3 regions of the Burkholderia sp. BCC0044 genome follow, and region 3 is predicted to be linked to each of the others. Evidence: predicted binding sites of a transcription regulator. Region 3 holds the regulator's gene; each other region holds the start of a gene.
What was found. The regulator FNR, encoded in region 3, switches genes on or off when oxygen is low (the NO sensors DNR and NnrR bind a similar motif). The targets are predictions, from matches to a motif close to TTGATNNNNATCAA.
Positions count from the first base shown of each region.

Region 1 (10,618 bases), on a different contig from region 3:
TCCGCGCCAGTTGTCCGGCGGCCAGCAGCAACGCGTCGCGATCGCGCGGGCGCTCGCGTTGCGTCCGAAGGTGCTGCTGTTCGACGAGCCGACGTCGGCGCTCGATCCCGAACTCGTCAACGAAGTGCTCGACGTGATCAAGGAACTCGCGCGCTCGGGCACGACGCTCGTGATCGTCACGCACGAAATCGGCTTCGCACGCGAAGTGGCGGACAACGTGCTGTTCATGGAACGCGGGCGGATCGTCGAGGCCGGGCCGCCGGCGGCCGTGCTCGACGCGCCGTCGCATTCGCGCACCCGCGCGTTCCTGTCGCGGGTGCTGTGATGCGCGCCGCTTCCCACCTGCGAGGTGCCGCACGATGACCGATCGACGCCAGTTCATCACGGCCGCGCTGGTCGCGGCCTCGGGCCTGCCGTGGCATGCGGCGCGCGCGGCCGCCGCCACCGCCGACCTCGATCCGCGCCAGGCCGGCCGCCCGCGCGCCGGCCCCGACGACGCGGCCATCCGCGCAGCAAGCGGCTACCACTGGGTGCGCGACGGCGCGTTCACGGTCGCGATCTCGCCGCACGCGCCGCCCGTGTCGACCTATGCGACCGACGCGCGCACCGTGGTCGGCGCCGATCCCGACTATGCGCAGCTCGTTGCCGACGCACTCGGCCGCACGCTCGTGCTGCTGCCGATCGCATGGGCCGACTGGCCGCTCGGGCTGACGTCCGGCAAGTACGACGCGGTGATCTCGAATGTCGGCGTGACCGAGAAGCGCAAGGAGAAATACGATTTCACGACCTATCGGCTCGGGCTGCACGGCTTCTACGTGCGCACCGCCAGCCCTATCGTGAAGATCGCGGAGCCGAAGGACGTCGCGGGCCTGCGGATCATCACCGGCGCCGGCACGAGCCAGGAGCGCATCCTGCTCGAATGGAGCAAGCGCAACGTCGCGCAGGGGCTGAAGCCGGCCGAGCTGCTCTACTTCGACGACGATGCGACGGCGCGCATCGCGCTGCTGTCGGGCCGGGCCGATGCGGAGCTGAACCCGAACGCGTCGCTCGCGTACGAGGCCGCGCGCAGCGGCAAGATCCGCCGTGTCGGCACCGTCAATGCGGGCTGGCCGGCGAATGCGGACGTCGCGATCGCGACGCGTCGCGGCAGCGGGCTCGCGCCCGCGCTGACGCTCGCGACCAATGCGCTGATCGGCAACGGCCGCTACGGGCAGGCGCTGGCGCGCTGGGGCTTGCAGAGCGAGGCGATCGCGCGGGCGGAGACCAATCCGCCGGGATTGCCGTCGTTTTGACTTGTTCCGTTCAGAACAATCGCCCCGGCATGCCGTGATGGCGATGCCGGGGCGATTCGGCTGACTGGTCGTTCCCCTAGGCCGGCACTGCCGCCTGATGGCGATCGAGTTCCGCGACATGCGCATGAATTGCCGGTATCAGCTCGCGCCCGTAGGCCAGCGCATCGTCGAGCGGATCGAAACCGCGAATCAGGAACGTCGATACGCCGAGCCGGTAATACGCGCCCAGCGCCCGCGCGACCTGCTCGGGCGTGCCGACCAGCGCGGTCGAATTCCAGCGCGCGCCGGTCAGGTTCGCGACGCCCATCCACAGCCGCTCGTCGAGCACGTCGCCTTGCGCAGCCGCCGCCATCAGCCGCTGCGAGCCCGCATTCTGCGGTGCGTGACCGGCGATCGGCTGGCCATTCGCGAGCCGCGCCGCGCGCACGCGCTCGCGGATCGCCTCGGCCCTCTCCCACGCGGCCGCCTCGGTATCGGCGACGATCGGCCGGAACGACACGCTGATGCGCGGCGCGCGCCCGAACGGCGCGGCAGCGGCCCGCACGCGCGCGATCTGCTCGCGCACCGCGTCGAGCGGCTCGCCCCACGTCATGTAGACATCCGCATGCTCGCCCGCAACCGCGAGCGCGGCCGGCGACGAACCGCCGAAATAGATCGGCACGTGCGGCCGCTGCGCGCCCTTCACGACCGGCGATGCGCCGCGCAGCCGGTAGAACGCGCCGTCGTGATCGACCGGCGCATCGGCCAGCCAGATCCGTTTCAGCACGTCGAGATATTCGCTGGTGCGGCGGTAACGCGCATCGTGCGGCACGAAATCGCCGTCGCGCTGCAAGTCCGCATCTTCGCCGCCAGACACCACGTTCAGCGCGAGCCTGCCGCCGCTGAACACGTCGAGCGTCGCTATCTGCCGCGCGGCGGCCGACGGCACGATCACGCCCGGCCGGTGCGCGAGCAGCAGGCGGATGCGTTCGGTCGCGGCGGCCGCGAACGACGCGACGATGAAGCCGTCCGCCGCGTTGCTGAAATGGCCGATCAGGATCTGGTCGAAGCCGGCGGCCTCGTGCGCCTGCGCGAAGCGGCGCACGTAGTCGGGCTGGACGGCCGCGCCGCCCGGTACGTCGACCTCCGCGCCGGGTGTCGCGGTGATCATGCCGATGATGTCGACTGGCATGTCGGGATGTCCTTGGGAGTGTCGATCGGGAAAACGCGAAAATCGTAAAGCGGGCCGCGCGCTTACTGCGCGGCGGCCGTCTTTTGCGCGGGCGCCGCGAATGCACCCGCATACGAGCGGTCGAGCAGTTTCGACGTGTCGTACGCGGCCGGAATCACGCCGGACTTGTGCAGGAAGTCGGCCGTATTCTGCGCATCCTTCGCAGCCGTCTCGTCGACCGGGCCGACGCGCTGCTTGGCATTGTTGAGCCAGCGATACGCGACGTCGGGTTCGAGATTCGCGCGTTTCGCCCACAGGTCCGCGTACTCGCGCGGATGGGTGTCGACCCACTGGCGCGCCACCACCACGCGCCGCAGGAAATCGGTGATCTCGGCGCGCTTGCCCGACGCGGCCTGCTCGTTCGCGGCGACGAAGCTCAGCGCGGGCATCAGCCCCTGTGCGGTCGTCACGGGCCGCGCGCCTTGCCGCAGCGCGAGCGTGCTGACGAACGGCTCCCACAGCGATACCGCATCGACCGAGCCGTTCGCGAGCGCGTTGGTCGCGTCGATCGGCATCAGGTATGCGTACTTGACCGAATCGGCGCGCAGGCCCGCATGTTCGAGCGCGCGCAGCACGAGCTGCTGGCTCCATGCACCGCGCCATACCGCGATGGTCTTGCCCTGCAGGTCGGCCACGGTGCGCACCGGCGAGTTCTTCGGCACGAGGATCGCGACGCCGTCGAGGCTCTGCCGCGACACGGCGACGACCTTGACCGGCGCGCCGCGCGCGGCCAGCGTGAGCAGCGCGGAATCGCCGAGGAAGCCGATGTCGATCGCGTTGCCGTTCAGGCTTTCGGCCACCGGCGCGGCGGCCTGGAAGTGCTTCCACTCGATCGTGTAAGGCAGGTCCTTCAGTGCGCCGGATGCTTCCATCGACGCCTGGATGTTGAAGTAGTTCTGTTCACCGACGCGCAGCGTGACGGTGTCTTTGGCGATGCCCGGCTGCGCGGCGAGCGCCAGCAAGAGCGCCGTGACGATTCGGCTCAGCAACATGATCTCCCGGAAGGTTGGTCCGCCGTGCGAAACCGCCGGCGCAACGGATGGAACCGGTGAAGATACGTCGATCCACTTCATGACACAAACGCAATATTCTTCTATGTAAAGATGCAAATATTTTATTAATCCAGCACGCAGCCCCCTGCTCGCCACCGGCCGCCGCCCCGCGAAGTTCGAACGATTCCTCGACAGATATTTCGCGCACGAAATAAATTCCGGACTATATTTCGCATACAAAATAACTGCCCGAGCGAGGACGGCCATGACCTCCCAACCCATCGAGTTTTCCGCCGCCGACGGCTATGTGCTGTACGGCACGCTGTGGTCGCCGGACGCGACGCCGCGCGCGCTGGTGCTGATCCATCCGGCGACGGCCGTGCCCGAGCGGCTGTATGCGGGCTTCGCGCGCTTCCTGACCGAACGCGGTTTCGCGGCGCTGACCTACGACTATCGCGGCATCGGCGCATCGCGGCCGGCGCGCCTGCGCGCGCTGCGGGCCCGCATGCGCGACTGGATGGAGCTCGACGTGGGCGCCGCGACCGCATGGGCCCGGCACGCGCATGAAGGGCTGCCGCTGCTGGCGGTCGGCCATAGCGTCGGCGGGCACGCGATCGGGCTGTCCGGCGCGACGACGCATCTGCGCGCGGCCGTGCTGGTCGCCGCGCATGCGGGCAGCACGCGGCTCATCGCGCAGGCGGCCGAACGCGTGAAGGTGCGGCTGATCCTGCGCGTGCTCGGCCCGCTGACGTCCGCGCTGCTCGGCTACGTGCCCGGCAAGCGGCTCGGGCTCGGCGAGGATCTGCCGGCCGGCGTGTTCCGCGAATGGAGCCGCTGGACGACGCTGCCGCATTACTTCTTCGACGATCCGACGCTCGGCGCGGCCGAGCGCTTCTCGAAGCAGCAGTTGCCGATCCTCGCGCTCGGCTTCGACGACGATCCTTGGGCGAACCCGGCCGCGATCGGCCTGCTGGTAAGCTATCTGACCCGCGCGAAGGTCGAACGCCGTCAGATCGATCCGCGCGCGGCAGGCAGCGGCCCGGTCGGGCACATGGGCTTCTTTCGCAGCCGGCCCGGCGCCGTGCTGTGGCCCGCCGTCGCCGACTGGCTCGCGCAGGCGCTCGATACGCCGCCCACCGCGGGCCGCCCCTCCCTTTCCATTGCAGCCGGGAACCCAGCTTGAGCGAAGACCGACGACTGTTTTTCATGTTGAACATCGGCCAGCGGCGCGTGCAGCGCTGGATCGACCGCAAGGCCGAAACCGACACGCGCGCGAGCGCCGCGCAGGCCGGCGTGCTGTTCTGTCTCGCGAAACAGGACGGCGCGCTGATCGGCGAAGTCGGCGCCGCATTGCAGCTCGCGCCATCCGCGATGACGGGGCTCGCCGACCGGATGGCGAAAGCCGGCCTCGTTACGCGTCATGCCGATTCCGACGACGGCCGCGCGACGCGGCTCTACCTGACCGACGCCGGCCACGCGGCGCTCAAGCGTGCGCGCGTGCTGCTGCGCGAACTCAACGGCAAGCTGTGCGACGGGTTTTCCGACGACGAACTCGACGTCGTCGCGCGCTGGCTGCACGCGTTGCAGGAGCGGTTTCCGGCGGAGCGCTGAGCAGCGCATCACGCGCTCGCGACCGGCGCGCGCCGACGTCAATCGCAAGCGATTGCGATTCGCGTTTTCGATTCGATTTTCATGCCGCCGCAACGGCAAATCTTGCATGCCGGCCACCGGCTTCCGGCAACGCTTTCCGGCTACGTCCTGTTACAAAAAACCGCCTGTCGCGCCGCATTCGAATCGCCTACATTGCAATCCACTTCGACGCATTCGTCGCATGCCCTGACTGGCTTCCCCGTCGGGTCGACATCGCAGACACACCCGACAAGCATTGAAAACGAAGAGGAGTCTTAACCGAAGCGCTGGCGGCATCCAGCGCACGCGGATCGCGATGACTGAAGCGGCATGCTGAACGGCACGTCACGACCTGCGCGGCACGATTGCCCGCGCTTCGGTTCGCGTGGCCTCGTCGTGCCCCGCCATCGCATTCGCACCTCACCGAGGAGTCGTCCATGCGACGCATGATCGTGTCCCATCCGCTTGTCACCCGCCTGTCCGCCGCGATGGCGCTGGCCGCCGCTGCCGCCGCGCACGCCGAGCCCGTCGTCGTGTCCGGCCCGAGCCCGTTCGCCGCGTGCACCATCGGCGGCCCGGGCACCAACTACGTGAATGCAGAAGTCGAACCGTGGCTCGCGGTCAATCCGGCGAACCCGAACAACATGATCGGCGTGTGGCAGCAGGACCGCTGGTCGAACGGCGGCGCCCACGGGCTCGTCGCCGGCTACACGTTCGATGCGGGCGCAACCTGGGCACGCACGCCGCAGCCGTTCAGCGCGTGCGCGCCGGGCGGGCTCAAGTACGAGCGCGCATCCGATCCGTGGGTATCGTTCGGGCCGGACGGCACCGCGTACTCGGTATCGATCTCGTTCAACCAGTCGAACAACAGCAACGCGGTCGGCGCATCGGTGTCGACCGACGGCGGACAGACGTGGAGCAGCCCGGCCGTGCTGATCGCGAACGACGAACCGACGACGCAGTTCTTCAACGACAAGGAATCGGTGACCGCCAACCCGGTGAAGGCCGGCACCGCGTATGCGGTATGGGACCGCCTCGAACTGCCGAACGGCAACCCGTACGCGAACCTGCACACGAAGGCGTACCGCGGGCCGACGCTGTTCTCGAAGACAACCGACGGCGGCAAGACCTGGAGCGCCGCGAAGGTCATCGTCGACGTGCCGTCGCGTCAGCAGACGATCGGCAACCAGATCGTCGTCGATCCGAAGAGCGGCACGCTCTACGATTTCTTCGACCTGATCCAGCCGCCGTTCAGCAAGGCGGCCGGCAAGGTCGCGTTCATCAAGTCGACCGACGACGGCGCGACGTGGACCAAGCCGCAGATCATCGCGGGGCTGCAGACGGTCGGCGTCACGGATCCGAACACCGGCGAACCCGTGCGCACCGGCGACATCATTCCGGAGCCGGCGATCGACCCGGCATCGGGGCAGCTCTACGTCGCGTGGCAGGACAGCCGCTTCAACGGCGGCACGTACGACGAAATCGCGCTATCGACGTCGACGGATGGCGGCGCGACCTGGAGCGCGCCGCAACAGGTGAACACGCCGACCGGGCGCCCCGCGTTCAATCCGTCGGTGCGCGTCGACAACACGGGCGCGGTGATGGTCACGTACTACGACTTCCGCGACCTGCAGGCCGGCAACACGACGACGCTGCCGACCGGCTTCTGGCGCAAGATCTCGCACGACGGCGGCGCCACGTTCGCCGACGAGCGGCGCGTCGGCGGCCCGTTCGACATGAAGCTCGCGCCCAACGCCGAAGGGTTCTTCATCGGCGACTATCAGGGGCTCGACGTTCGCCCGTCGTCGTCGTTCCATCCGTTCTTTGTCCAGACCAACGCGGGCAACCTGACGAACCGCACCGACGTGTTCTTCGCGCCGTGACGCGAGGATGACCGTCACGCCGCCGCACGACGCACTGCGTCGCGCGGCGGCGCGCGCACGTTCACGGCATCAATGCATGTCGGTCAGCACGATGCGGCCGTCGACCTTCCCTTCCCGCAGCTTCGCGAAGATGTCGTTGATGTTGCCGAGCCGGTCGCGATGGATGTGCGCGCGCACCAGGCCATCCGCCGCGAAATCGAGCGACTCCTGCAGATCGCGCCGCGTGCCGACGATCGACCCGCGCACGGTGATGCCGTTCAGCACGGTCGAGAAGATCGGCAACGGGAAATCGCCCGGCGGCAAACCGTTGAGCGCCACCGTGCCGCCGCGCCGGACCATCCCGAGCGCCTGCGCGAACGCGCTGCGCGACACGGCCGTGACGAGCACGCCGTGCGCGCCGCCGATCTCCTTCTGGATCACTTTTGCGGGGTCGTCGATCGACGCGTCGATCGTCAGGTGTGCGCCCAGTTGCCGCGCCAGCGCGAGCTTGTCGGGCGAGATGTCGATGGCCGCGACGTGCAGGCCCATCGCACGCGCATATTGCACGGCCACGTGCCCGAGGCCGCCGATGCCGGAGATCGCGAGCCACTGGCCCGGCCGCGTGTCGGTGACGCGGATGCCCTTGTAGACCGTGACGCCCGCGCACAGGATCGGCGCGATCTCGTCGAACGCGACCTGCGCGGGCAACTGGCCGACGTAATCGGGATCGGCCAGCACGTATTCCGCGTAGCTGCCGTTCACCGAATAGCCGGTGTTCTGCTGCCCATGGCACAGCGTTTCCCAGCCCGTGCAGCAGTACTCGCAATGGCCGCAGGCCGTGTAGAGCCACGGCACGCCGACGCGGTCGCCCTCGCGCACGTGCGTGACGCCCGCGCCGACCGCCGCGACGATTCCCACGCCTTCGTGGCCCGGGATGAACGGCAGCGAAGGCTTGACGGGCCAGTCGCCGTCGGCCGCGTGCAGATCGGTATGGCAGACGCCCGACGCCTTGATGTTGACGAGAATCTGGCCGGGCCCCGGTGCGGGGATCGGCACTTCGTCGATGCGCAACGGCTCGCCGAACGCGTGTACCACGGCCGCTTTCATGGTCTGGGTCATGCGTTGCTCCTGTCTGGTCGATGAGCAACCCAGTATCCGGTTTCGGCATCGGCGCACGTTGATACGCGTCAACGCATCGGATCGGATGCAACGGTCAACGCGGCTTCGCGATGATCCGCGTCGTGCGACGCGACAGTTCGAGCCGACGGCTGCACGCCGCCCCGCCATTCCCGCGACCATTGCGCCGATCCGACAGAAACCCGACGGGATCCTGCCATTCGGCTTGGAATTTGACATGATATAACATATCATTTCGCGTGCTCGTCCGCCTGACGCCGTTCCAACCCAGGTGGCCGAGCCTCGCCGAGCCATGTTCCAACGGGTCATTGCGCGTCATTGACGCAACAATATATCGTATCAAACGGTAGCCCGCCTCGCTCGTTATCCGATCCGATTCCAACCGATTCACCGACCATGCGCGACCTCCCTCGCTTACCGCTTCGCCCGCTCTCGTCCCTGTCGCTGATGCTGTTCGCCGCCGTTGCGCACGCGCAGACCGATGCGCCTGCCGCATCCGGCACACCGGCCGCCACCGCATCGCTCGCCCCGATCTTCGTGACCGCGAACCCGCTCGGCGACACCGAACTGATCGCACCGACCGTCCAGCTTTCCGGCGATGCGCTGACGCGCCGCCAGACCGATTCGCTCGGCGAAACGCTCAACGGGCTGCCCGGCGTGTCGACCACCACCTACGGGCCGATGGTCGGCCGTCCGATCATCCGCGGGATGGACGGCGACCGGATCCGGCTGCTGCAGAACGGCGTCGCGGCGTACGACGCGTCGTCGCTGTCGTACGACCATGCGGTGCCGCAGGATCCGCTGTCGATCGAGCGCGTCGAGATCGTGCGCGGGCCGGCCGCGCTGCTGTACGGCGGCAACGCGGTAGGCGGCGTGGTCAACACGATCGACAACCGGATTCCGCGCGAAGCGATCGAAGGCGTGACCGGCGCACTCGACGCGCGTTACGGCGGCGCGAATTCCGCACGCTCGAGCGCCGCGCAGGTCGAAGGCGGCAACGGCCGCTTCGCGTTCCACGTCGATGCATTCGATCGCGAAACGAGCAAGCTGCGGATTCCCGGCTACGCGCGCAGCAGCCAGCAACGCGCGATCGACGGCCCCGACACGCCGCAGCCGGAAGGCAACGTGCCGAACAGCGACGGCCGCGTGCACGGCGGTGCGGTCGGCGCGTCGTACACGTGGGCGGACGGCTTCGCCGGTCTCTCGTACAGCGGCTACGAATCGAACTACGGCTCCGTCGCGGAGAGCGACGTGCGGTTGCGGATGCGCCAGGAACGCCTCGCGCTCGCGTCCGAGGTACGCAACCTGAGCGGGCCGTTCACGAAGCTGAAATTCGACTTCGCGTACACCGACTACCGCCACAAGGAGGTCGACAACGGCGAGACCGCGACCACCTTCCGCAACCGCGGCTACGAGGCGCGCATCGAGGCGCAGCATCGCAAGATCGGCCCGTTCGAAGGCGCGATCGGCGTGCAGTTCGGCCAGAACACCTTCTCCGCGCTCGGCGACGAAATGCTCGTGCCGTCCACGCGCACCAACAGCGTCGCACTGTTCGGCCTCGAGGAATGGCAGGTCGTCCCCGCGCTGAAGCTGAGTGTCGGCGGCCGCCTCGAGCACGTGAAGGTCGATCCCGATCCGGCCGGCGTCGAGAAATTCGCGGGCGCGCAGCCGCGCGACTTCAACGCGGGCAGCCTGTCGGCCGGCGCGCTGTTCTCGCTGACACCGGTCTGGTCGGTCGCGGCGAACGTCGCGTACACCGAACGCGCGCCGACCTTCTACGAGCTGTATTCGAACGGCCCGCACGATGCGACCGGCCAGTTCCTGATCGGCAACCCGAACGCGTCGAAGGAAAAGGCCGTGTCGACCGACCTGTCGCTGCGCTATGCGAGCGGGCCGAACCGCGGCAGCGTCGGCGTGTTCTACAACCGCTTCTCGAACTACCTGACCGAGTACAACACCGGCCGCGTCGTGGACGACGACGGCGAACCGGTCGCGCCCGGCACCGACGGCTCGCTGAACGAAGCGATCTATCGCGGCGTGCGCGCCGAGTTCTACGGCATCGAACTGGACGGCAAGTGGCGCGCGTTCGCGCGACGCGGCCACACGGTCGATCTCGAACTGACGGCCGACTACACGCACGCGCGCAACGTCGACACCGGCCAGCCGCTGCCGCGCATCGCGCCGCTGCGCGCGACGCTCGCCGCCGACTACGGCTACGGCCCGTTCGGCGCGCGTGCGCAGGTCACGCACGCGTGGTCGCAGCATCGCGTGCCCGACAACGACTTCTCGACCGACGGCTACACGTCGCTCGGCGTGATGCTGACGGTCAAGTTCCGCGTCGGCCCGACGCACTGGCTCGCGTACCTGCGCGGCGACAACCTGACGAACCAGGAGATCCGCTACTCGACGTCGGTCGTGCGCGGCTTCGCACCGCAAGGCGGCCGCAGCGTGATGGCCGGATTGCGCACCACGTTCTGACCGTCGTCCGGCTCGCGG
Region 1 is NZ_CADFDO010000002.1:847,219-857,836, reverse strand. It holds gene HWX14_RS36745 (amino acid ABC transporter permease/ATP-binding protein) at 1-325, shown strand, start outside; gene HWX14_RS12405 (ABC transporter substrate-binding protein) at 360-1,292, shown strand; gene HWX14_RS12400 (LLM class flavin-dependent oxidoreductase) at 1,369-2,463, opposite strand; gene HWX14_RS12395 (ABC transporter substrate-binding protein) at 2,526-3,494, opposite strand; gene HWX14_RS12390 (alpha/beta hydrolase) at 3,760-4,677, shown strand; gene HWX14_RS12385 (MarR family transcriptional regulator) at 4,674-5,105, shown strand; gene HWX14_RS12380 (sialidase family protein) at 5,561-7,006, shown strand; gene adhP (alcohol dehydrogenase AdhP) at 7,076-8,104, opposite strand; gene HWX14_RS12370 (TonB-dependent receptor) at 8,519-10,600, shown strand.
Region 1: adhP (alcohol dehydrogenase AdhP) is a predicted target of FNR. The motif match lies at 8,163-8,176, and genes of this name have one in related genera.

Region 2 (10,618 bases), on a different contig from region 3:
CGACTACGGGATCGTGCCCGACTCGCTGGCCGCGACGCGCGACACGCTGCGCGAGGCCGCCCGCGATCACGACGTGATCCTGACGAGCGGCGGCGTGTCGGTCGGCGACGAGGATCACGTGAAGCCGGCCGTCGAAGCCGAAGGGCGGCTCGCGCTATGGCAGATCGCGATGAAGCCCGGCAAGCCGCTCGCGTACGGCGCGGTGCGCCGCGGCGACGCGCGCGCCGACGCGCACTTCATCGGGCTGCCCGGCAACCCCGTGTCGAGCTTCGTCACGTTCCTGCTGTTCGTGCGGCCGTTCCTGCTGCGCCTGTCCGGTGTGCGCGACGTCGCCCCGCGCGCGTTGTCGCTGCGGGCCGATTTTTCGCAGAGCAAGGGCGACCGGCGCAACGAATTCCTGCGTGCGCGCGTCAATGCGGCCGGCGGCCTCGAGCTGTTTCCGAACCAGAGCTCGGCCGTGCTGACGTCGACGGTCTGGGGCGACGGCCTGATCGACAATCCGCCGCAGCATGTGATCAGCGCAGGCGAGACCGTGCGTTTCATTCCGTTTTCCGAATTGCTGTCGTAACGCGGCGGCTCCCCGAACCATGAAGATTCAGCTGAAATTCTTTGCAAGCGTGCGCGAGGCGCTGGGCGTCGCCGACGAACAGGCCGACGTGCCGGACAGCGTGACGACCGTCGGCGACGTGCGCGCGTGGCTGCGCGTGCGCGGCGGCGCGTGGGCCGACACGCTCGCCGAAGGGCGCGCGTTGCGGATGGCCTGCAACCACGAGATGACCGATCCCGACACGCGGCTCACCGAAGGCTGCGAGGTCGCGTTCTTCCCGCCGGTAACGGGCGGCTGAGGCGCGGGTCATGGCGACGATACGAGTCCAGACCGACGATTTCGACCTGAATGCCGAAGTGGCGGCATTGCGTGCGCGCAACCCGAAGATCGGTGCGGTTGCGTGCTTCGTCGGCACGGTGCGCGACCTGAACGAAGGCGATGCGGTCGCCGCGATGGAGCTGGAGCACTACCCGGGCATGACCGAGAAGGCGCTCGAGAAGATCGCCGCTGAGGCGGGCCGGCGCTGGCCGGGCATCGACGTCGCGATCGTGCATCGCGTCGGCAGGCTGCTGCCGCTCGACCAGATCGTGATGGTCGCGACGGTCGCGTCGCACCGCGGCGATGCGTTCGCGTCGTGCGAGTTCGTGATGGATTATCTGAAGACCGAAGCGCCGTTCTGGAAGAAGGAAACGACGCCGGACGGCGAGCGCTGGGTCGATGCGCGCAGTACCGACGACGCGGCGCTCGCGCGCTGGGGCGTCGAGTCGGGCAACACGCGGCGCTGAGTGCGGTGCCCCGGGCGATGCGGCGACGTGCCGCATGCGCGTCGTCGTCGCGCGTGACGGGCGTTAAGCGTCCGGGTCGACGCCGCGCCCGATGATCTTCGTCGGGAACGGCTCGCCGCGGGGCTCGCCGCGGGCGCGCGACGGCAACGCATGCGGATCGTCGCCCGTGTCGCGGCGGCGCGGCGCGATCGCGTCGAGCAGCGCCTGCTGCTCGGGCGGAATCCGGTAGTCCCAGCCGAACCGGCTCAACTGCAGGCTCTGCGCGATCCGCAGCGCGGGTTCCATGAAACGGATCGCCGCGGGCGGCGCGTAGCGCGCGTCGACGGTCTTCAGGAACAGCGACAGCCAGCGGCTGAAATGGGCCGGCTCGATGCCGTCGAGCGGCTGGTGTGCCTGCTGCACGTTGCCGCGATAGCCCTTGGTGCCGAGCACGAGGCTCGACCAGAACGTCACCATCTTCGGCAGATGATCGTCCCAGCGGCCGGCGAGCTTCGCATCGAACACGGGCCCGAGCAGCGGATCGGCGCGCACGCGGTCGTAGAACGCGTAGACGAGATCGCGGATGTTGTCTTCGGTCGGTTCGGCGTCGCGCGGGCGGGCCGGTACGGTGTCGGGCGAGGCGGGCAGGGCAGTCATGACAAAAAGGGCCGGTGGATCGGGGCAGCGACGCGGCGCCGCCGCGGGCAACGAGCAGGACGCCGGCGGGATTTTGACGCAAAATAGCGTCCTGTACCCCCTGGAAAACGTGCAGATATCACGCATCTTATTGTGCGCACGCGATTCCGGCAACCGGGGCCGCGCCAAGGCGCCGTCAATCGGCCCTGCACGCATCGCGATCGGCCCGCCTCGCGTAATCGGGGCACGATCGATCTTTTCCGTATTCGCTCATGAGACTCACCGACTACACCGACTATTCGCTGCGCGTGATGTTGTACCTGGCCGTGCGCGGCGAGGGGCTGGCGACGATCCAGGAGATCTCGGACGCCTACGGCATCTCGAAGAACCATCTGATGAAAGTCGTCCAGCAGCTCGGCGAACTGGGCTGGGTCGACACCGTTCGCGGCCGCAACGGTGGCCTGCGGCTGTTCGCCGATTCGCTGCAGCTGACGGTCGGCCAGGTCGTGCGGGCGACCGAAAACGACTTCGCGCTGGTCGGCTGCTTTTCGCCCGACGGCGGCGAGTCGCGCGGCTGCGTGATCGAGCCGCAGTGCCGGCTGAAGGGCGTGCTGGCGGCCGCACGCGATGCGTTCTTCGCGGAACTCGATCGTCACACGCTCGGCGAACTGACCGAGCCCGCGTCGCCGCTCGCGGCGCTGCTCGGCATCCGTCCGGTCGCGCTCATGCGTGCCGCGCCGGTGCCGGACGAAGCGCCGGCAGCCGCCGAGCCGTCGTCCAAGGCCCACTGACGCGCGGCCGCCATAGGCCGCACGGGCCGCACGCCCACTCCCTTGCGCCGCCGCGCCGTTTTCAGGCGATCCGGCAATTTTTGCGCTGAATCAACCCGAATTTCGCTTGAAAGCCGCATAACCATCCTCATCTTGGTGTTAATCGAAAATTGGAGGTCTCGACTAAATGAGAATCGACAAGCTCACCACCAAGTTCCAGGAAGCACTCGCGGACGCGCAAAGCCTCGCGGCAGGCCGCGACAATCAATACATCGAACCCGTTCACGTCCTCGCGGCGCTGGTCGCGCAGCAGGACGGTTCGGCCCGCTCGCTGATGTCGCGCGCGGGCGTTCACGTGCAGGCGCTGCAAGGCGCGCTGAACGAAGCCATTTTGCGCCTGCCGCAAGTGACGGGCACGGGCGGCGACATCCAGATCGGCCGTGAGTTGGCCGGGCTGCTGAACCAGGCCGACAAGGAAGCGCAGAAGCTCAACGACACGTTCATCGCGAGCGAGATGTTCCTGCTCGCCGTGTCCGACGACAAGGGCGACGCCGGCAAGCTCGCGCGCCAGCACGGCCTCACGCGCAAGTCGCTCGAAGCCGCGATCGCCGCGGTGCGCGGCGGCTCGCAGGTGCACAGCCAGGACGCGGAAAGCCAGCGCGAGGCGCTGAAGAAATACACGGTCGACCTGACCGAGCGCGCCCGCGCGGGCAAGCTCGATCCGGTGATCGGCCGCGACGACGAAATCCGCCGCTCGATCCAGATCCTGCAGCGCCGCACCAAGAACAACCCGGTGCTGATCGGCGAGCCGGGCGTCGGCAAGACCGCGATCGTCGAAGGGCTCGCGCAGCGGATCGTCAACGGCGAAGTGCCCGAGACGCTGAAGGGCAAGCGCGTGCTGTCGCTCGACATGGCCGCGCTGCTCGCCGGCGCGAAGTATCGCGGCGAGTTCGAGGAACGCCTGAAGGCGGTGCTCAACGACATCGCGAAGGACGAAGGCCGGACGATCGTCTTCATCGACGAGATCCACACGATGGTCGGCGCGGGCAAGGCCGAAGGCGCGATGGACGCGGGCAACATGCTGAAGCCGGCGCTGTCGCGCGGCGAGCTGCACTGCATCGGCGCGACCACGCTCGACGAATACCGCAAGTACATCGAGAAGGATGCCGCGCTCGAACGCCGCTTCCAGAAGGTGCTCGTCGACGAGCCGAGCGTCGAGGCGACGATCGCGATCCTGCGCGGGCTGCAGGAGAAGTACGAACTGCATCACGGTGTCGACATCACCGACCCGGCGATCGTCGCCGCGGCCGAGCTGTCGCATCGCTACATCACCGACCGCTTCCTGCCCGACAAGGCGATCGACCTGATCGACGAAGCCGCTTCGAAGATCAAGATGGAAATCGATTCGAAGCCCGAAGAGATGGACAAGCTCGACCGTCGCCTGATCCAGCTGAAGATCGAGCGCGAAGCGGTGAAGAAGGAGCAGGACGAAGCGTCGCAGAAGCGTCTGCAGCTGATCGAGGAAGAGATCGACCGCCTCGGCCGCGAATATGCGGACCTGGAAGAGATCTGGACCGCCGAGAAGGCCGCGGTGCAGGGCAGCGCGCAGCTCAAGGAAGAGATCGAGAAGGTGCGCGCCGACATCGCGCGCCTGCAGCGTGAAGGCAAGCTGGAGAAGGTCGCCGAGCTGCAGTACGGCAAGCTGCCGCAGCTCGAGGCGCAACTGAAGCAGGTCACGCAGGCCGAAGAGCAGGAGCAGCACAACCCGACGCGTCCGCGCCTGCTGCGCACGCAGGTCGGCGCCGAGGAAATCGCGGAAGTCGTGTCGCGTTCGACGGGCATTCCCGTGTCGCGGATGATGCAGGGCGAACGCGAGAAGCTGCTGCACATCGAGGAAAAGCTGCACGAGCGCGTGGTCGGCCAGGACGAGGCGATCAGCGCGGTGGCCGATGCGATCCGTCGTTCGCGCGCGGGTCTCGCCGATCCGAACCGTCCGTACGGCTCGTTCCTGTTCCTCGGCCCGACGGGTGTCGGCAAGACCGAGCTGTGCAAGGCGCTGGCGTCGTTCCTGTTCGATTCGGAAGAGCACCTGATCCGCATCGACATGAGCGAGTTCATGGAGAAGCACAGCGTCGCGCGGCTGATCGGCGCGCCGCCGGGCTATGTCGGCTACGAGGAAGGCGGCTACCTGACGGAAGCCGTGCGCCGCAAGCCGTACAGCGTGATCCTGCTCGACGAGATCGAGAAGGCGCATCCGGACGTGTTCAACGTGCTGCTGCAGGTGCTCGACGACGGTCGCATGACCGACGGGCAGGGGCGTACGGTCGACTTCAAGAACACGGTGATCGTGATGACGTCGAACCTCGGCTCGCAGGTGATCCAGGCGATGACTGGCGCACCGCAGGACGAGATCAAGGACGCGGTGTGGCTCGAGGTGAAGCAGCATTTCCGCCCCGAGTTCCTGAACCGGATCGACGACGTCGTCGTGTTCCATGCGCTCGACCGCAGCAACATCGAGTCGATCGCGAAGATCCAGCTCGCGCGCCTGCACGACCGGCTCGCGAAGCTCGACATGGCGCTCGACGTGTCGCCCGCGGCGCTCGAGCAGATCGCGAAGGTCGGCTACGATCCGGTGTTCGGCGCGCGGCCGCTGAAGCGCGCGATCCAGCAGGAGATCGAGAACCCGGTCGCGAAGCTGATCCTCGCCGGCCGCTTCGGTCCGAAGGACGTGATCCCGGTCGACGTCAACGACGGCCAGTTCGTGTTCGACCGCGTCGTTCACTGATCGCCGGCCATCGGCAGCGTGCCCGGTTCGCACCGGGCGCGCAAAAACGAACACCCCGCCTCGGCGGGGTGTTTGCTTATGGAGCGGCCGAACGGGCCGCCCGATGGCGGTGGTCAGCCCTGCTTGTTGCCGCCGAACATGCCGGCGAGCTGCGTGAGCGTGCCGAGCACGTTCGACGTGTCGACCTGGCCGCCGGCCGGCACTTCGCCGTTCGGCGTCGCGCCGTTGACGACGTGCGGCAGCACCTGCGCGAGGATCGACGAGGCCTGCGACGGATCGATGCCGACCTTGCTCGCGAGCGAGCCGACGACGTCCGAGCCGAGCACGTTCTGCAGCGTGTCCGGCGAGATCGGCTGGTTTTCGCCGGTGCCGACCCACGAACCGATGACGTCGCCGGCGCCGCCGGCCTTGAACTTCTCGATCAGCCCGTTCAGGCCGCCCGGCTGGTTGTTGATGAATTCGAGCGCGGTGGTGATCAGCGCGCTTTGCGAGTTGCCGCCGGCCTGGCCGCCGAGCAGACCGCCAACGATGTCGAGGAGACCCATGGTTCTTCACCTTCACTGAAAAGGGCGCCGTGACGACGGCGCCCGTTGAACGAATGCCACGCGCACGCCGTCGCGCGCGCGGCGCACATCAGGCGCCCGACGCCGCGGCGGCGGAGGCGGCCTTGTCCTTCTTGCTCTTCTTCTTCGAACCCTTCGCCGCCTTCGCGGACGACGCAGGCGCCGCTGCGCTCGCACCCGCGTCGGCGGATGCCGCGGCAGCCGCTGCCGCCTTTTCCTTCTTCGATGCGCGCTTGGTCTTGGCCGGCTTGGCGGCCGCGTCCGGTGCGCTGGCCGCCGGCGCGGGCGCCGCGGTCGTCGTGCCGGCCGTCGCGGTCGTGGACGTCGACGCGGTGCCGGCCGACGTCGTGGTCGACGTGGTCGCGGACGTCGTCGCGGCCGGCTTCGACAGCTTCACGCCCTTCGGCGGCGTCGACGCGCCGCCGATCGTCAGGCCGTTTTCCTCGAGATGCCCGACCGACTTCGTGCCGAGACCCTTCACGCGGTTCGCGAGATCGTCGGCGTCCTTGAACGGGCCGTTCTTGGTGCGTTCGTCGATGATCGCCTTCGACTTCACGGGCCCGAGCCCCTTCACGGATTCGAGCGCGGCCTGGTCGGCCGTGTTGACTTCGACGGCTGCGGCGAGGCCGGCGGCAAGCGACAGCGACAGCGCGACGAACAGCATCAGCAGCTTTTTCAGCATGGCAAAGGCTCCCTGGTTCTGACGGATGAATGGTTGTTGCAACGGACGGCCGGGCGCGAGCTGGCCGGGCGTCGCCGTTAAGCATAGGACAAATGCGTGCCCTTTTTGAGACAGGCTGACCGAATCTTGCTGAAGGCTTGCGGTGCTGTAAAGGCCGAAACCGGTGCCGGGCGGTGATTTTGACGATTCTTTACGGTATCGCGGGGTGTCGCCGGGTGCGGCGGACGTATCGCGCGTGAACGCCGCACTGGCCGTCACACAATGCTTGACTTAGAGTGAACTCTAACTCCTAACCTTGTTCCTGCCATGTCGAAAACCGTATCCCAACCCTCCGCCGCCGGTCCGCTGACGATCGGGCAAGTCGCCGAACTGACGGGCGTGTCGACGCATACGCTGCGGTATTACGAGCAGGCCGGCCTGCTGCGCGCGATTTCGCGCACGGCGGCCGGGCACCGGCTCTATGCGCCGGCCGACCTTGACTGGCTGGCCTTCGTGATGCGCCTGAAGGCGACCGGCATGCCGATCGCGCAGATGCAGGCGTTCGCGGTGCTGCGCGAGCAGGGCGCGTCGACGTTCGGCGCGCGGCGCGACTTGCTGGTCGCGCATCGCGACGCGGTGCGCGCGCATATCGCGGAGCTGCAGGCGAGCCTCGACGCGATCGGCGACAAGATCGCGTACTACGAGGCGCAGGAACGGGAAACGGAACGACGGGCGAAATCTTCTCACCCTTTATCGGAACAGGACGGACACGATGGAACGACTCGTTGAGGATCGCTACACGCGCGGCTGGAACAAGCTCAAGGAAATCGACGGCGAAGCGGGCGAACGCGTGATCGCGGCGCTTGCGCCGATCGCGCCGGACTTCGGGCGGCTCCTGGTCGAATTCAGCTTCGGCGACATCTACAGCCGGCCGCAACTCGACCTGAAGGCGCGCGAAATCGCGACGATCGCCGCGCTGGCCGCGCTCGGCAACGCGCAGCCGCAACTGAAGGTGCATATCGAGGCCGCGCTGAACGTCGGCTGCACGCGCGACGAGATCGTCGAGGTGTTCATGCAGATGGCCGTGTATGCGGGGATGCCGGCCGCGCTCAACGCGCTGTTCGCCGCGCACGAGGTGTTCACGCGGCGCGACGAAGCGGCCGGCGCGGCGGACCACCCGAACGAAGCGGCCGGACAGCCCGCATGACGCAGCGAGCGCCCGCGCGTCACGCGCGGTGCGGCGCGACGATCCGGTACTTCGCGATGCGCCGGTACAGCGTCGCGCGCGACATGCCGAGCGCCTGCGCGGCCGCGTCGGGCCGCCAGCGATGCGCGGTGAGCGCGGCGACGATGCGGCCGCGTTCGTCGTCGGGCAGCGCGCCCGCCGGGGCGCCGCCGAGTTGCGCGGCGAGGTCGGCCGGCAGGTCGCGCCGCGTCACGCGCGCGGCGTCGCACACCGCGCACGCATAGCGCAGCACGTTGCGCAGTTGCCGCACGTTGCCCGGCCATGGGTACGCGGCGAGCTGTTCGGCGAGCGTCGCGTCGAGCGTGAGCACGTGGCCGGTCGCCTGCGCTTCCTCGGCAAAGACGGCGGCGATCACGTCGCGCACGTCCGCGCGTTCGCGCAGCGGCGGCAGGTCGAACGTCGCGCCGCTCAACCGGTAGTACAGATCTTCGCGGAACGTGTCGTCCGCGACCATCCGCGCGAGATCGCGGTGCGTCGCGCAGATCACGTCGAGATCGACGCGCACCGGCGTATCGCTGCCGAGCGGCACGACCTCGCCGTCGGCCAGCACGCGCAACAGGCGCGTCTGCAGCGCGAGCGGCATGTCGCCGATTTCATCGAGAAACAGCGTGCCGCCGTCGGCGAGCGCGATCTTGCCGCGCGCGCCGTGCTTGCGTGCGCCGGTGAACGCGCCTGCCGCATAACCGAACAGTTCGCTCTCGATCAGCGCCTCCGGCAGCGCGCCGCAGTTGACGGCGACGAACGGTCGCGCGCGCCGCGCGCCAGCGTCGTGGATCGCGCGGGCGAACACTTCCTTGCCCGCGCCGGTTTCGCCGAGCACGAGGATCGGCAGCCGCTTGCTCGCGACGCGCAGCGCGAGTTCGGCCTGTTGCGCGATGCGCGCATCGCTGCTGTGCAGGAACGGCGTCAGCGCGCCGACGTGACGCGGTGCGGCGGTGCCCGGGCGGCGCGACGCCGCGCCGGGTTCGCGGCCGGCGCGCCGTAGCGGCGCGCGCAGCCGCGCATAGAGTGGGGCGCCGGTCGCACGCACCCGCAGCGCGACGATGGCATCGAGCCGTGCGGCGTCGCGCAGCGGCATCTCGGTCGCATCGAAGATCTCGTCGATATGGCGCGGCTCGCGCAGCGCCGGCAGCGCGTCGCGCGCGTGCCGGTTCGCGGCGACGATGTTGCCGCATTCGTCGAACGCGATCAGCCACTCGGGCTGCGCCTCGACGTAGTGACGGTTTGGATGCCCGAACAATATCCAGTGCTGCGCGGTGCTGTGCACGAAGTAGCCGTCCTCGATCAGCGCCGCGCTCTGCCGCACGAGCTGGTAGACGAGGCGCTGGCTGTCGCGGCCGTCGGGCGAATGCACGGCCGACGCGTCGAGCACGCCGATCAGTTCGCCGCCCGGCGAGAAGATCGGTGCGGCGCTGCACGTGAGCGTCGTGAACGCCGCGCGAAAGTGATCGGTCTTGTGCACGGTGATCGGCGCGAGATCGGTCAGCACGCTCGCGACGCCGCACGTTCCTTCCTCGCTTTCCGACCAGCACGAGCCGATGTGCAGCCCCGCATGACGGAAGTCGTTGCGGCGTTCGCGGTCGATCCGGTAGTCGATCGTCACGCCGTGCGCGTCGGTCAGCATCACGCAGTAGTCGGCGACGCGGATCATGTCGTGCAGCCGCGTCAGGCACTGGCCCGACGCGCGCAGGAAGGCTTCCTCCTTGTCGCGCACTTCGCGCAGTTCCGCCGCGGTCAGCACGCGCGGGCCGATCGACGAAGCGGGGTCGAGACGGTAGCGCTCCAGCGACCGTTGCCATGACGACACGAGGCGCGCGGAATCGGCCGGCGCGGGCAGGCGTCCGGCGAGCGCACCGAGGACACGGTCGGCGTGCTGGGCCTGGGGGACGGCGTAGGGCATGGTCGGCTCCGGTTCCGTACGGCGGGGATGTCGCTGTTCTTGTAGCACATCCGGTCCGGCGGATCACATTGCATCGCAGCACGCGGCGCGCGTGAGACGGTCGTCTCACCGGTATCGCCGCGTCTCGCGCAGTTGAGACGGCCGCATGCGTGGCGCGCGGCGCTCGTCCGGCAGATCGTCGCGCGCGCGGCGCCGCGTGAATACGGGGTTTGCGGGCGAAACGCCGCGCATACGCAGGTGGAGCGGCGATCGCGTTGCCGTATCGGCGACGTGAGACGTCCCGGCGAATTTGCCGCGCGCTGCATCGTCACGGCCACGGAGTCCGAACCCGCGCATGCCCGCCGCGCCAGTGCGGACGCGGGTTTCGCGGCCATCGCATGCACGATGGCACGCCGCTTGCAGAAATGACGGGCAAGCCGGCGCGATCGCGTCGGCGACGACGATCCGCCGCCCGTCGATGGCGGCGGACGAAACAGGCGGGGCCGGCGCGCGCCAATGCGCCGGCCCTGCCGACTGGATGGAGACGAATCCGTGACGACGCCCGTTACCGTCGGCGTGATCGCGAACCCCGCATCGGGGCGCGACATCCGCCGCCTCACGACGCATGCCTCCGTGTTCCCGACCGCGGAGAAGGCGAACATGATCGTGCGCCTGCTGGCCGGCCTCGGCGCGATGGGCGTCGAGCGCGTGCTGACGCTGCGCGACCGCACGGGCATCGCGACGCTGCTGCTGCGCGCGATCGACAC
Region 2 is NZ_CADFDO010000001.1:411,147-421,764, forward strand. It holds gene glp (gephyrin-like molybdotransferase Glp) at 1-568, shown strand, start outside; gene moaD (molybdopterin converting factor subunit 1) at 588-845, shown strand; gene HWX14_RS01855 (molybdenum cofactor biosynthesis protein MoaE) at 856-1,332, shown strand; gene HWX14_RS01860 (group III truncated hemoglobin) at 1,396-1,968, opposite strand; gene HWX14_RS01865 (Rrf2 family transcriptional regulator) at 2,220-2,738, shown strand; gene clpB (ATP-dependent chaperone ClpB) at 2,905-5,502, shown strand; gene HWX14_RS01875 (YidB family protein) at 5,616-6,047, opposite strand; gene HWX14_RS01880 (helix-hairpin-helix domain-containing protein) at 6,136-6,747, opposite strand; gene HWX14_RS01885 (MerR family transcriptional regulator) at 7,054-7,515, shown strand; gene HWX14_RS01890 (carboxymuconolactone decarboxylase family protein) at 7,499-7,933, shown strand; gene HWX14_RS01895 (sigma-54-dependent Fis family transcriptional regulator) at 7,953-9,872, opposite strand; gene HWX14_RS01900 (NAD(+)/NADH kinase) at 10,404-10,618, shown strand, end outside.
Region 2: clpB (ATP-dependent chaperone ClpB) is a predicted target of FNR. The motif match lies at 2,819-2,832, and genes of this name have one in related genera.

Region 3 (10,618 bases):
GATCGATATCCCGATCACGACGTTCGACGACCGCTTCGATGCGGAGCTGGCCGCGCTGCCGCTGCGGATCGCGCCGAAGCCGGGCGCGGGCGCGATGCTCGGCGCGACGTTGCGCGCGAGCGTCGAGCGGTTCATGAATACGCCGGTCGAGCGCGACGCCGCACGATTCGCCGAACACACGCGCACGCTGATCGCGGAACTCATCGACACGGAAGTGAACGGCGCGGGCGCATCGCGCGCGTCGCTGTCGTACCTGCTGACCGCGAAGCAGTACATCGCGACGCATCTTGGCGAGCCGGAGCTCGGGCCGCAGGCCGTCGCCGATGCGGTCGGGCTGTCGCTGCGGCATCTGGGCCGCCTCTTCGCGGCCGAAGGCGAGTCGATCACGCAGCACATCTGGTCGGAACGGCTGTCACACGCGCATCGCGAGCTGACCGACGCGCGGCTGCGCAAGACGAGCATCGGCGAGATCGCGTTTCGCTGGGGGTTCTCGAGCCAGGCGCACTTCAGCCGCGCGATCCGCGAGCGCTACGGCGCGTCGCCGATGGCGCTGCGCGATGCGGTGCGTGCGGCCGGCGGCTGATGCGGGCTTTTCGATGATTCGGTGGCGGCGGCGGCGCGTGCATCACGCGCCGCTTTCGTTTTCGGCGCGGCGCACCGCATGCGCATCGCGTCACTCCGCCAGCATGAACTCGGCGCAGCGCTCCGCGATCATGATCGTCGGCGCGTTCGTGTTGCCCGACACGATGCGCGGCATCACCGATGCATCGCAGATTCGCAATCCGTCGATGCCCTGTACCGCGAGACGCGGCGTGACGACCGCGTGCGCGTCGTTGCCCATGCGGCACGTACCGGCCGGGTGATAGACGGTTTTCGCGCGACGCCGCACGTAGTCGGCGAGCGCGGCGTCGGTCAGCGTCTCGGCTTCGCGAACGATGCGCGCGAGCGACGGCGCACGCAGGATCCGCCGCGCGAGCGCGACGCCGCGCACGAGGCCGTCGACGTCGGCCGGATCGGACAGCGCGCCGCTGTCGAACCGGATCGGCGCGGCCGGATCGTTGCCGCGCAGTTGCACAGAGCCGCGCGAGCGCGGCCGGAGCAGGCACGGGTTGATCGACAGCCCGTGGCCGGGCAGCGGTTCGCGATCGACGTCGCCGACGAGCGTCGGCAGCACGTGGAACTGGATGTCCGGGCGGCCGCTGCCCGTCGTATCGACGAACGCGCCCGATTCGACGACGTTCGACGTCAGCAGGCCCGAGCGGCACAGCATCCATTGCAGCCCGTGCCGCAGCGCCTTCCACCCGCGATCCTCGCCGAGCAGGCTGACGGGCGCATCGCTGCGGCCGTAGATCGACACTTCGAGATGGTCCTGATAGTTCGCGCCGACTTCCGGGCTGTCGTGCAGCACGTCGATGCCATGTTCGTGCAGGTGCGCGCCGGGTCCGATGCCCGACAGCATCAGCAGCTTCGGCGTGCTTAGCGCGCCGGCCGCGAGCACGACGTCGGCGCGTGCGGCGGCCGATCCCGTCGCGCCGCTCGCGGTGCGCCATTCGACGCCGGTCGCGCGGCGGCCGTCGAACCGGATGCGCGTCACGCGGCAGCCGGTCAGTACGCGCAGGTTCGGATCGGCGATCGCGTCGGCCAGATAGGTGGCCGCGGTGCTGCCGCGCTGCCCGTCGAAGATCGTCGTGTGATAGAAGCCGACACCATGCTGCGCGGCGCCGTTGAAATCGTCGTTGTACGCGATGCCGGCTTCCTGCGCGGCCTTCACGAACGCGAGGCTCAGCGGATGCCGGAAGCGCGTGTCGCCGACCTTCAACGGCCCGTCGGTGCCGTGGAACGGCTCGGACAGCCGCAGGTGCGATTCGGCGCGCTTGAACACGGGCAGCACGTCGTCCCAGCCCCAGCCGGTGCAGCCGAGCGCGGCCCAGTCGTCGTAGTCGTCGCGCGTGCCGCGCACGTACAGCATCGCGTTGACCGAGCTGCCCCCGCCGAGCGTGCGGCCCTGCGGCACGTAGGTCTTGCGTCCCGCCGCGCCCGGCTGCGGATCGCTTTCGAACGTCACCGTGCGCCGCGTGCCGAGCACGCGGATGAACGTCGCCGGAATCCGGATGAACAGGCTGTCGTCCTTCGGGCCGTCCTCGAGCAGCAGCACGCGCCGGCCGGCCTTCACCAGCCGGTGCGCAACCGCGCAGCCGGCCGAACCGCCGCCGACGACGATGTGGTCGTACGTCTCCATCCCGCTTCTTCTCCTTGCTGTCGGGCGGCGGAGCGAATGCCGCCGCGCAGAAAGCCAGCTTAGCGAGCGGGTTGCAGCCCCATTTGACCGGGGCGGACGTCGTGCTTGTCTCGGCGGGACATCGCGGCGAGTAGCGGCGGCAACGGCAAGTAGCGGCCTAGCGCGCGTCGATCGGCACACGCGTGTCGCTCGGCGTCTCGCCGAACCGCGCGCGATAGCTGCGACTGAAGTGCGCGCTGTTGTTGAAGCCCCAGCGGAACGCGATCTCGCTGACCGTCAGGTGCTTCAGCGAGCGGTCGCGCAGGTCGGCGCGGCAGCGTTCGAGCCGCCGCGCGAGGATGTAGCGCGTGAGCGGCATCCCTTCGATCTCGAAGACGCGCGCGAGCTGGCGCGGCGACAGGTTGATCGCGCGGCTGACCGAGCGGCTGTCGAGATCGTCGTCCGCAAGATGGCTGTCGATGAACGCCTTCGCGCGCGACAGCGTGTGGACCGTCGACTTCGTCGGCGACATGTCGCCGTCGTGCAGCCGCAGCATCGACCGCACGAGATCGAGGATCGCGGCGGCGCGCCGTTCGTGCGCGTCGGGCGTCGGCTCCGGCGGCGCGGCGAGCAGCGCAACCACCTGCCGCACGGCCCACGACGCGACGCCGTCGTCGCGGTCGATCTTGACGAGGCTGCGGTAGCGCCACGGGCCGACGCGCGCTTCGAACACGTCGCGCGGCACGTCGAGCACGGTCATCGCCATGTCGGCGGGAAAGCCGTGACCGTACGGCATCGACGTGTCGTACAGCACGAGGTCGCCGGGCCCGTGCTGCATGCAGTCGACGTCCTGGAACGTATAGCCGTGGCCCTCGCGCATCAGGCAGATGAACACGGCGTCGCGCTGGTCCGCGTGGATGTTGTGCGGCGTGCGCACGACCGCGTGCCGGTTCGCGACGATGTCGCATGCGCGGAACAGCCCGAGATCGCGTTTGCGCAGCGACGCATCGATCCCTTCGGACGATTTTCCGCTGCATTCGATCCGCACGAGCGAGCGCGCGACATGGTCGATCCAGAAGTCGACGCGCTCGGCGCCGCGTACGGCGCGCGTCGAGATCGTGGCGATCTCCGTGCTGGTGTCCGGCATGACGTTCTCCCGATGACGGCCGAGCGGGGCAGTCTCGGGCACGCCGAACGCCGCGGTCAATCCGTGAAAGACCCGGGGCGCACGCGTGACGCGCTGGCGGCGGGGCGCGGCGGGCGATTGCGCAGTCGATGTCCTTCCCGGTCAACGAAAGCGGCCGGGCGAGTCAAGACACGTGTGCAGCTTTGGGGTAAGCGTTGCCGGCTTACTTCGACTTCGATGAAGACGACGGCAGCCCGAGCGAGACGTCCTCTGCGTAACCCATCTTGCCGCCGCGGAACTCGACGCTCACGTGGCCCGCCCGCTGCGCGTCGCCGCTGACGTTCGCGTAGATCGACGTCATCACCATGCCCGCGTCGCAGTCGAGCGCGATCGTGCGATCGACGCGCCCCGTCGCGATGTTCACGGCCCGCAGCGACTGCATCGCGACGCCGCACTTGTCGGACAGCGCATAGACGCCGACCAGCATGTGGGTCTTCGTGCGATACCACATCGGGATATCGACGCTGCCGTCGAGTTGCAGGTGCTGCGTATCGGTGTCGTTCAGCCGGCCGACTTCGTTCAGCGTGATCGGCAGCGTCTTGTGGCCGTCGTCCCACGTGCCGGTCGCCGTTTTTCCGGTGACGTTCAGCGCGATCGGGCAAGGCTTCGGCCGTGACGGCGACGCGGCCGGCACGACCGGCGAGTCGGCGTTCGACGCGGGCGACGACGCTTCGCACAGCGTCAGGCGGCCGTCGGGCTCGCGGTGGCCCCGCAACGGAATCGGCTTGCGATGCGCGTCGTAGTAGTAGCTGCCGTCGACGCGCCAGCGGCCCGCGTCGTTGCGGTTGATCGCGTCGTAGGTCTGCAGCGATACGTGCACCGGCGCGTTGCCGATCGTGCCGGTGTAGTTCGCGATTTCGTACCAGCCCGCGAAGGACACGGCCGGTGCGCAGGCGAGCAGCGCGGCGATCGTTGCGGCGAGCGGGCGGGCATGACCGGCATGACGGGCATAACGTGAATGGCGGGCAAAGGGGTTCATCGGCGATTTTTTATGGGTGGTTTTGATTCGGCGCGAAGAAGCCCGGTCGAGCCCCGCGGCCATCGGATGCTCGCCATTGTATCCATCCGCCCTGCGCGAATCGCAGGCAGGCCGCGGAACCGCCTGCCCGTGCGATTCCATCGGCCCGCCGCCGGCGGCGTCAGGGCGCGCTGGCTTCGTCGATCTGGCGGATGTCGTCCTGATCGAGCGTGACGCGGATCGCTTCGCCGAGCAGCGCGAGTTGCGCAAGCGACGTCGCGCTCGCGATCGGCGCGGTGATCGTCGGCCGCGCGATCTGCCAGGCGAGCGCGATCGCGGCCGGCTGCGTGCCGTGCTTCGCCGACACGGCGTCGAGCGCCGCGAGGATGCGCAGCCCGCGTTCGTTCAGATAGCCGGCGACGCGATCGCCGCGCACGCTCTTCTTCAGGTCGGCCTCGCTGCGGTACTTGCCCGACAGGAACCCGCTCGCGAGCGCGTAGTAGTTGACGACGCCGAGCTTCAGGTCGCGCACGACCGGCTCGAGATCGCGTTCGTAGTCGGCGCGGTTGAGCAGGTTGTATTCGGGCTGGATGACCTGGTAGGCCGGCAGCCCGTCGCGCGCGCTGATGGCGGCGGCTTCGCGCAGGCGTGCGCCGCTGTAGTTCGATGCGCCGATGATGCGTACCTTGCCCGCATCGATCAGCGTTTGATAGGCGGCGAGCGTTTCTTCGAGCGGGGCCGTGTCGGCGAGGTCGCGGTGCGAGAAATACAGGTCGATGTAGTCGGTCTGCAGGCGGCGCAGCGAATCGTCGACGGCCTTCAGGATGTTGTCTTTCGACAGCCCCGCGCGCGTGCCGAGCAGGCCGACCTTGGTCGCGATCACGACCTGCTCGCGCTTGCCGGAGCGCTTCAGCCACTTGCCGATGATCGTTTCCGATTCGCCGCCGTGATTGCCGGGAACCCAGGCCGAATAGACGTCGGCCGTGTCGATGAAGTTGATGCCGGTGTCGGCGAGCGCGTCGAGCAACGCGAACGATGCGTTTTCGTCGACGGTCCAGCCGAAGACGTTGCCGCCGAACGCGAGCGGCGAAACCTGGATGTTCGATGTACCGAGGGTGCGATGTGCCATGTTCCTCTCCGATAACTGCAGGTAACGGGATTGAACTGCGGGATGGGTCGAGGCGATCGCGGCGGGACGGCCGGGTGCGCGGTGCGGTTCCGCCGTGGTCGCGGGACACCGGACATTCTCGCCGATCGTTTCGATTCGTGCAGGCGGCGTGCCGCCGCGATGATGGACGGCTTGCGGCAGATGGCGGATACCGTGTCCGCTGCGTGAGTGCTCCGTGCGGCTGCGTTCGATCGGGAGCGAATTTTTTGTGGCGGAGTGTACGACGGGATTCAGGCAGGTTGCGCTGGCGGGGCGCCGACGCGGAGGGAAAGCCGGGCGGCAGGCCGCCGCCCGTGTGCAGACGGTTCGGTCAGCGCAACTGCACCGCCGCGAGAAACAGCACCATGCTGCCGATCGCGCCATCCAGCACGCGCCACGCGACCGCCTTGCGGAACCACGGCGCCAGCAATCGCGCGCCGTAGCCGAGCCCGAGGAACCACACGACGCTGACCGTCATCGCGCCGATCGCGAACGCGAGCCGCGCGCCTTCCGGCTCGCGCGCGCCGGCCGTGCCGATCAGCAGGAACGTGTCGAGATACACGTGCGGGTTGAGCCACGTGAACGCGAGCGTCATCAGCACGATCGCGAGCGTGCCCTGCGGCGGCGGCGCGACCGCGTCGCCGCGCACGTCGAGCGTGTCGTGGCCCGGCTTGAACGCGCGGCGCAGCGCGTTGATGCCGAACCATGCGAGATACGCGAGGCCGACGTACAGCACCGCGTGGACGAAGGTCGGATAGCGCTCGACGAGCACCGATGCGCCGCCGACGCCCGCGCCGATCAGGATCATGTCGGACACCGCGCACAGCAGCACGATCTTGCCGACGTGCGAGCGCATGATGCCCTGGCGCAGCACGAACGCGTTCTGCGCGCCGATGGTGACGATGAGCGACGCGCACAGTGCGGCGCCGTGGGAAAAAGCAAGCCAGTTCATGATGGGGACAGCCGTGGAAGCAGTAGACGAATCAATCGGGTAGCGCTAGTCTGCGGTCGGCACGGAAATAAGAGAAGCTAAATCACCTAATGCGGATTAAGGAAATCTAATGCTCGACTACGCGTTGCTCGATGCCCTCGCGGCCGTGATCCGGCACGGCTCGTTCGAGCGGGCGGCCAAGGAGCTGAACGTCACGCCGTCGGCCGTGTCGCAGCGCGTGAAGCTGCTGGAGGAGCGGGTCGGCAGCGTGCTCGTCAAGCGCGGGCAGCCGTGTGTCGCGACCACGTCGGGCGCGCTGCTGTGCCGGCATACCGAGCGCGTGCAGTTGCTGGAAGCCGAACTGGGCGGCCGGATGCCCGCCTTGCCGGGCCAGATCGCGAGCGCGTGGCCGACGTTGCGCGTGGCCGTCAACGACGACAGCGTCGCGACGTGGTTCATCGACGCAGTCGGGCCGTTCTGCACGGCGCGCGAGACGCTGCTCGATCTCGTGATCGACGATCAGGATTACACCGCGTCGCGCATCCGCGACGGCAGCGTGCAGGGCGCGGTGACCGCGCAGGCCGAGCCGATCCAGGGATGCCGGTCGGAGCGGCTCGGGCGAATCCGTTATCGCGCGGTGTGCTCGCCGGCGTTCTACGCCCGCTATTTCGATGCGGGGATCACGCGCGATGCGCTGCGCCGCGCGCCGTGCGTGATGTTCAATCCGAAGGATGGGTTGCAGGCGCGTTTCATCCGGCGCGTGACGCGCGCGGATCTCGATCCGCCGCAGCACTGGATACCGCACGTCGCGGGCTATCTGCGCGCATGCGAAACGGGATTGGGATGGGGGATGTGCCCGGACCGGATGGTCGACCGCCAACTGGCGGCGGGTGAGTTGATCGACATGTCGCGCGGGCGCACCATCGACATCGATCTGTACTGGCAGAGCTGGCGTCTGTCGATCGGCTGGCTCGACGATTTCAGCGCGGCGCTGAAGACGCGTGCCGCGCTGTTTCTCGATTGACCGGCGAGGTGATGCAGGCGGCGCGCGCGAGGTGCGCGCCGTGCGATGTCAGACGTGCTGCAGGCCGTCGAAGTCGACGATCTGCACGTGGCGGCCCTGCATTTCGATCAGGCCGCGCTTCTGGAATTTCGACAGCGTGCGGCTGACCGTTTCGAGCGTCATGCCGAGATAGCTGCCGATATCCTCGCGCGTCATCCGCAGGTTGAATTCCGACGGCGAGTAGCCGCGCTTCAGGTAGCGCGACGAGACGTCGAGCAGGAAAGCGGCGACGCGCTCCTCGGCATTCAGCGAACCGAGCAGCATCGTTTGCGACGTTTCGCGCACGATCTGTTCGCTCATCAGCTTGTGCATGCGCAACTGCATCGAGCCGGCTTCCGAGCACAGCGTCTTGAGCGCGCTGTACGGAATCACGCAGACCGAACTGTCTTCCAGCGCGACCGCGGTGCGCGGGTGCGTGTCGTCGCAGATGCCGTCGAGGCCGAGCGCTTCGCCGGCGAGGTGCAGGCCCGTGACCTGTTCGCGGCCGTCATGGCGCGTCGCGACGGTTTTCAGCGAACCCGAGCGCACCGCGTACAGGTTGTCGAATGCGTCGCCTTCGCGGAACAGCGCTTCGCCGCGCTTGACCGGGCGGGCCGCGCAGATGACCGATTCGAGGCGGCTGAGCGCTTCGGGCGCCAGGCCTTGCGGCATGCACAGGTGCCGCATCGCGCACGACGAGCAGTGTGCGGCCTGGCGGGGAGCCCAGCTACCGGCATGGGGCGTGGCGGCGGGGCGGGTGGCGACGGGCGTCAGCATGATCGTTTACTCCGGCGTTGAATCGACGAAATCATTGTCCCACCGCAAGTTGCCGCCGTCGGGTGACAAAACGTCGCGACCGGCCGCGCGTGCCGAACGCCGCTCAGGCAGCCGGCTCGTCGGCGCTGGCGGCCGCCGGGATCAGCAGCACCGGCAGCGTCGCGTGGCGCACGCATTGTTCGGCGATGCTGCCGAGCACGAGGCGGCGGAAGCCGCGGCGGCCGTGCGTGCCGAGCACCAGCAGATCGGCGCCGAACGCTTTCGCACCGTCGAGGATCAGCGACGATACGTCGTTGAGCGACGTCGCTTCGTTCAGCCGCGTTTCGCCTTTCACGCCGGCGGCCTGCATCCGGCTCGCGAAATCCTGCGCGAGCGTGTTGCCCTGTGCGACGAGCTGATCGCGCAGCACGGACGGATCGTAGCCGGGCACGTTGTAGTAGATCGCGGCGTTCTCGACGACGTAGAACGGCTGCAGCTCCGCGCCGTGCGCTTTCGCGAGCGCCAGCGCGGCATCGAACGCATGGCGGGACGTGTCGCTGCCGTCGACGGCAACCAGAATACGCTTGTACATAGTGTCTCCGAGTGGCGGGTTGAAACGAAGTCGGTCGAATGGCCGATGGGGCCGGGCAATGCGCAATGCTGCGAGGCAGAGTAAACCAACGGGCACGATCGTGCAGCGAGGTGCCCGTCATGTCGCACGACCGCGCGGCTCCTGTCGCTGTCGTGCATGGCCATGCACGCGACGCATGCCGCACCGCGCGATGCGTGTCGTATGGATCGGCCGCATCGTCGACGAAAGCGCATGCGTGCGCATCGACGCGACCCGGCACGGCGACCAGGTCGACGCGCCGCACCCATCGCCATTCAATCGCAATCGCGCCGTGGCGCCATGACTTCGGTCAACGCATGTGCGTCGACGCGATGCACGGCATGCATGGCCGAAGATGCGGACGCGCCGAATCGTTCGCTTCGGCACCGCGCGAGCGAGTATCGGCGTGCAGCGCAATCGCCCGCGCCGATTCACCACCATCGACCGATGGCGATTCCCAAACGAACGACCGATTCAAACGCCGCGCGGGCTATCTCGGTACGGCCGTCAACTCGATGACGCGCTCCGGCCGGCGGCCGTGCCCGGGCCAGTACGCGCTGCCGTACATCCGATGAACGGGACCGAACGGCGCATCACCCGCAGTCGGCGTGTCGAAGCCTTTTTCGATCACCATGTAGCCGGCGCGCAACGCGAACGCCGGATGGTTGCCGTCGGGGCGGCTGTCGAATCCGGCGAAGCCGTCGCCGGCTTCCGGCATCGCATTGACGAGCGACGCGTTGCTGCGCGTGACCTGGTCGGGCGAGATGAGCCCGACGCCGGCGAGGCGCGACGCTTCGCGATTCTTGCCGTCGGTGTCGACCGTGCTGTCGTGCGTGTCGTCGTTGTCGAGTTCGATGCTGCGCGGACGCGCACGACCTGTTTGAGCGGAGGATTCCATCGCGGCTCTCCTGGCGGCGACACGCTCCGGATCGAAGCAAATCCCGTTCCGGGCACGACGGGAAAAGGCGCGCGGGCGATCGCCGCGGTCGCGCGACGCGCACTGATTTGTCATGATTTATTTCAGCTAGAAGACGCGTTTTCTACAGAGTATGATTCTTTTCCTGCGAAGCGGCGACAGGGGATGAAGTCTCGCCGCCTCTGCCCGCGCCGGGGCGCCGCAGCACCCTTAAAGACGGGTAGCGAACAACAAAGCAAGGGACTAGAGGTGGCGGATTCATGCAAGCGACTACTGCCTTCACGCACCGCGGTTATCTGTTGAATTGCGCGCCCGCACGCGCCAGTGACGGTTCGTTCAAGCCCTACGTCGTGATCTCCCGATCGAGCGACGGGGAGCTCGTGGCGAACCGGTTTTTCCCGATCGAGCTCCAGTTCAACGACGAAGGCGACGCGATCGCGCACGCGCGCGACTGGGCCGTGCGCTGGATCGACGCGAGCAGCATCTCGATGTGACGCCGCCGCGCGCGAGCGGCGTCGGCCGTCCGGCCGATCCCCGGGGTGCCGCTCCCGGACAAAAAACGCGGTAATCTTGCGGAACCCGTCACTTTATTAGCGGCCGCGCAACCGCGCGCGGCTGCCCGCATTGGCATATGTCGACATCACCCGCCCGTCAGTGGGGCCTCGAAGAAATCGTCGCCGGCTTGCGCGAGTCGCGCGAGGAACTCCATCGCACGCGCCATCCGCGCGGCATCCGCGAACTGCCGTCGCGCGATGCGATCTGCAAGATTGTGACCGGCCTGCGCGCGTCGATGTTTCCGACGCACTACGGCGCGCCCGACCTCACCGACGAAAGCGTCGACTTCTACGTCGGCC
Region 3 is NZ_CADFDO010000003.1:880,971-891,588, reverse strand. It holds gene HWX14_RS20970 (helix-turn-helix domain-containing protein) at 1-583, shown strand, start outside; gene HWX14_RS20965 (GMC family oxidoreductase N-terminal domain-containing protein) at 674-2,239, opposite strand; gene HWX14_RS20960 (helix-turn-helix domain-containing protein) at 2,397-3,365, opposite strand; gene HWX14_RS20955 (hypothetical protein) at 3,568-4,383, opposite strand; gene HWX14_RS20950 (aldo/keto reductase) at 4,544-5,491, opposite strand; gene HWX14_RS20945 (LysE/ArgO family amino acid transporter) at 5,841-6,461, opposite strand; gene HWX14_RS20940 (LysR family transcriptional regulator ArgP) at 6,571-7,464, shown strand; gene fnr (fumarate/nitrate reduction transcriptional regulator Fnr) at 7,513-8,259, opposite strand; gene HWX14_RS20930 (universal stress protein) at 8,363-8,830, opposite strand; gene HWX14_RS20925 (DUF3005 domain-containing protein) at 9,339-9,746, opposite strand; gene HWX14_RS20920 (hypothetical protein) at 10,025-10,258, shown strand; gene epsC (serine O-acetyltransferase EpsC) at 10,396-10,618, shown strand, end outside.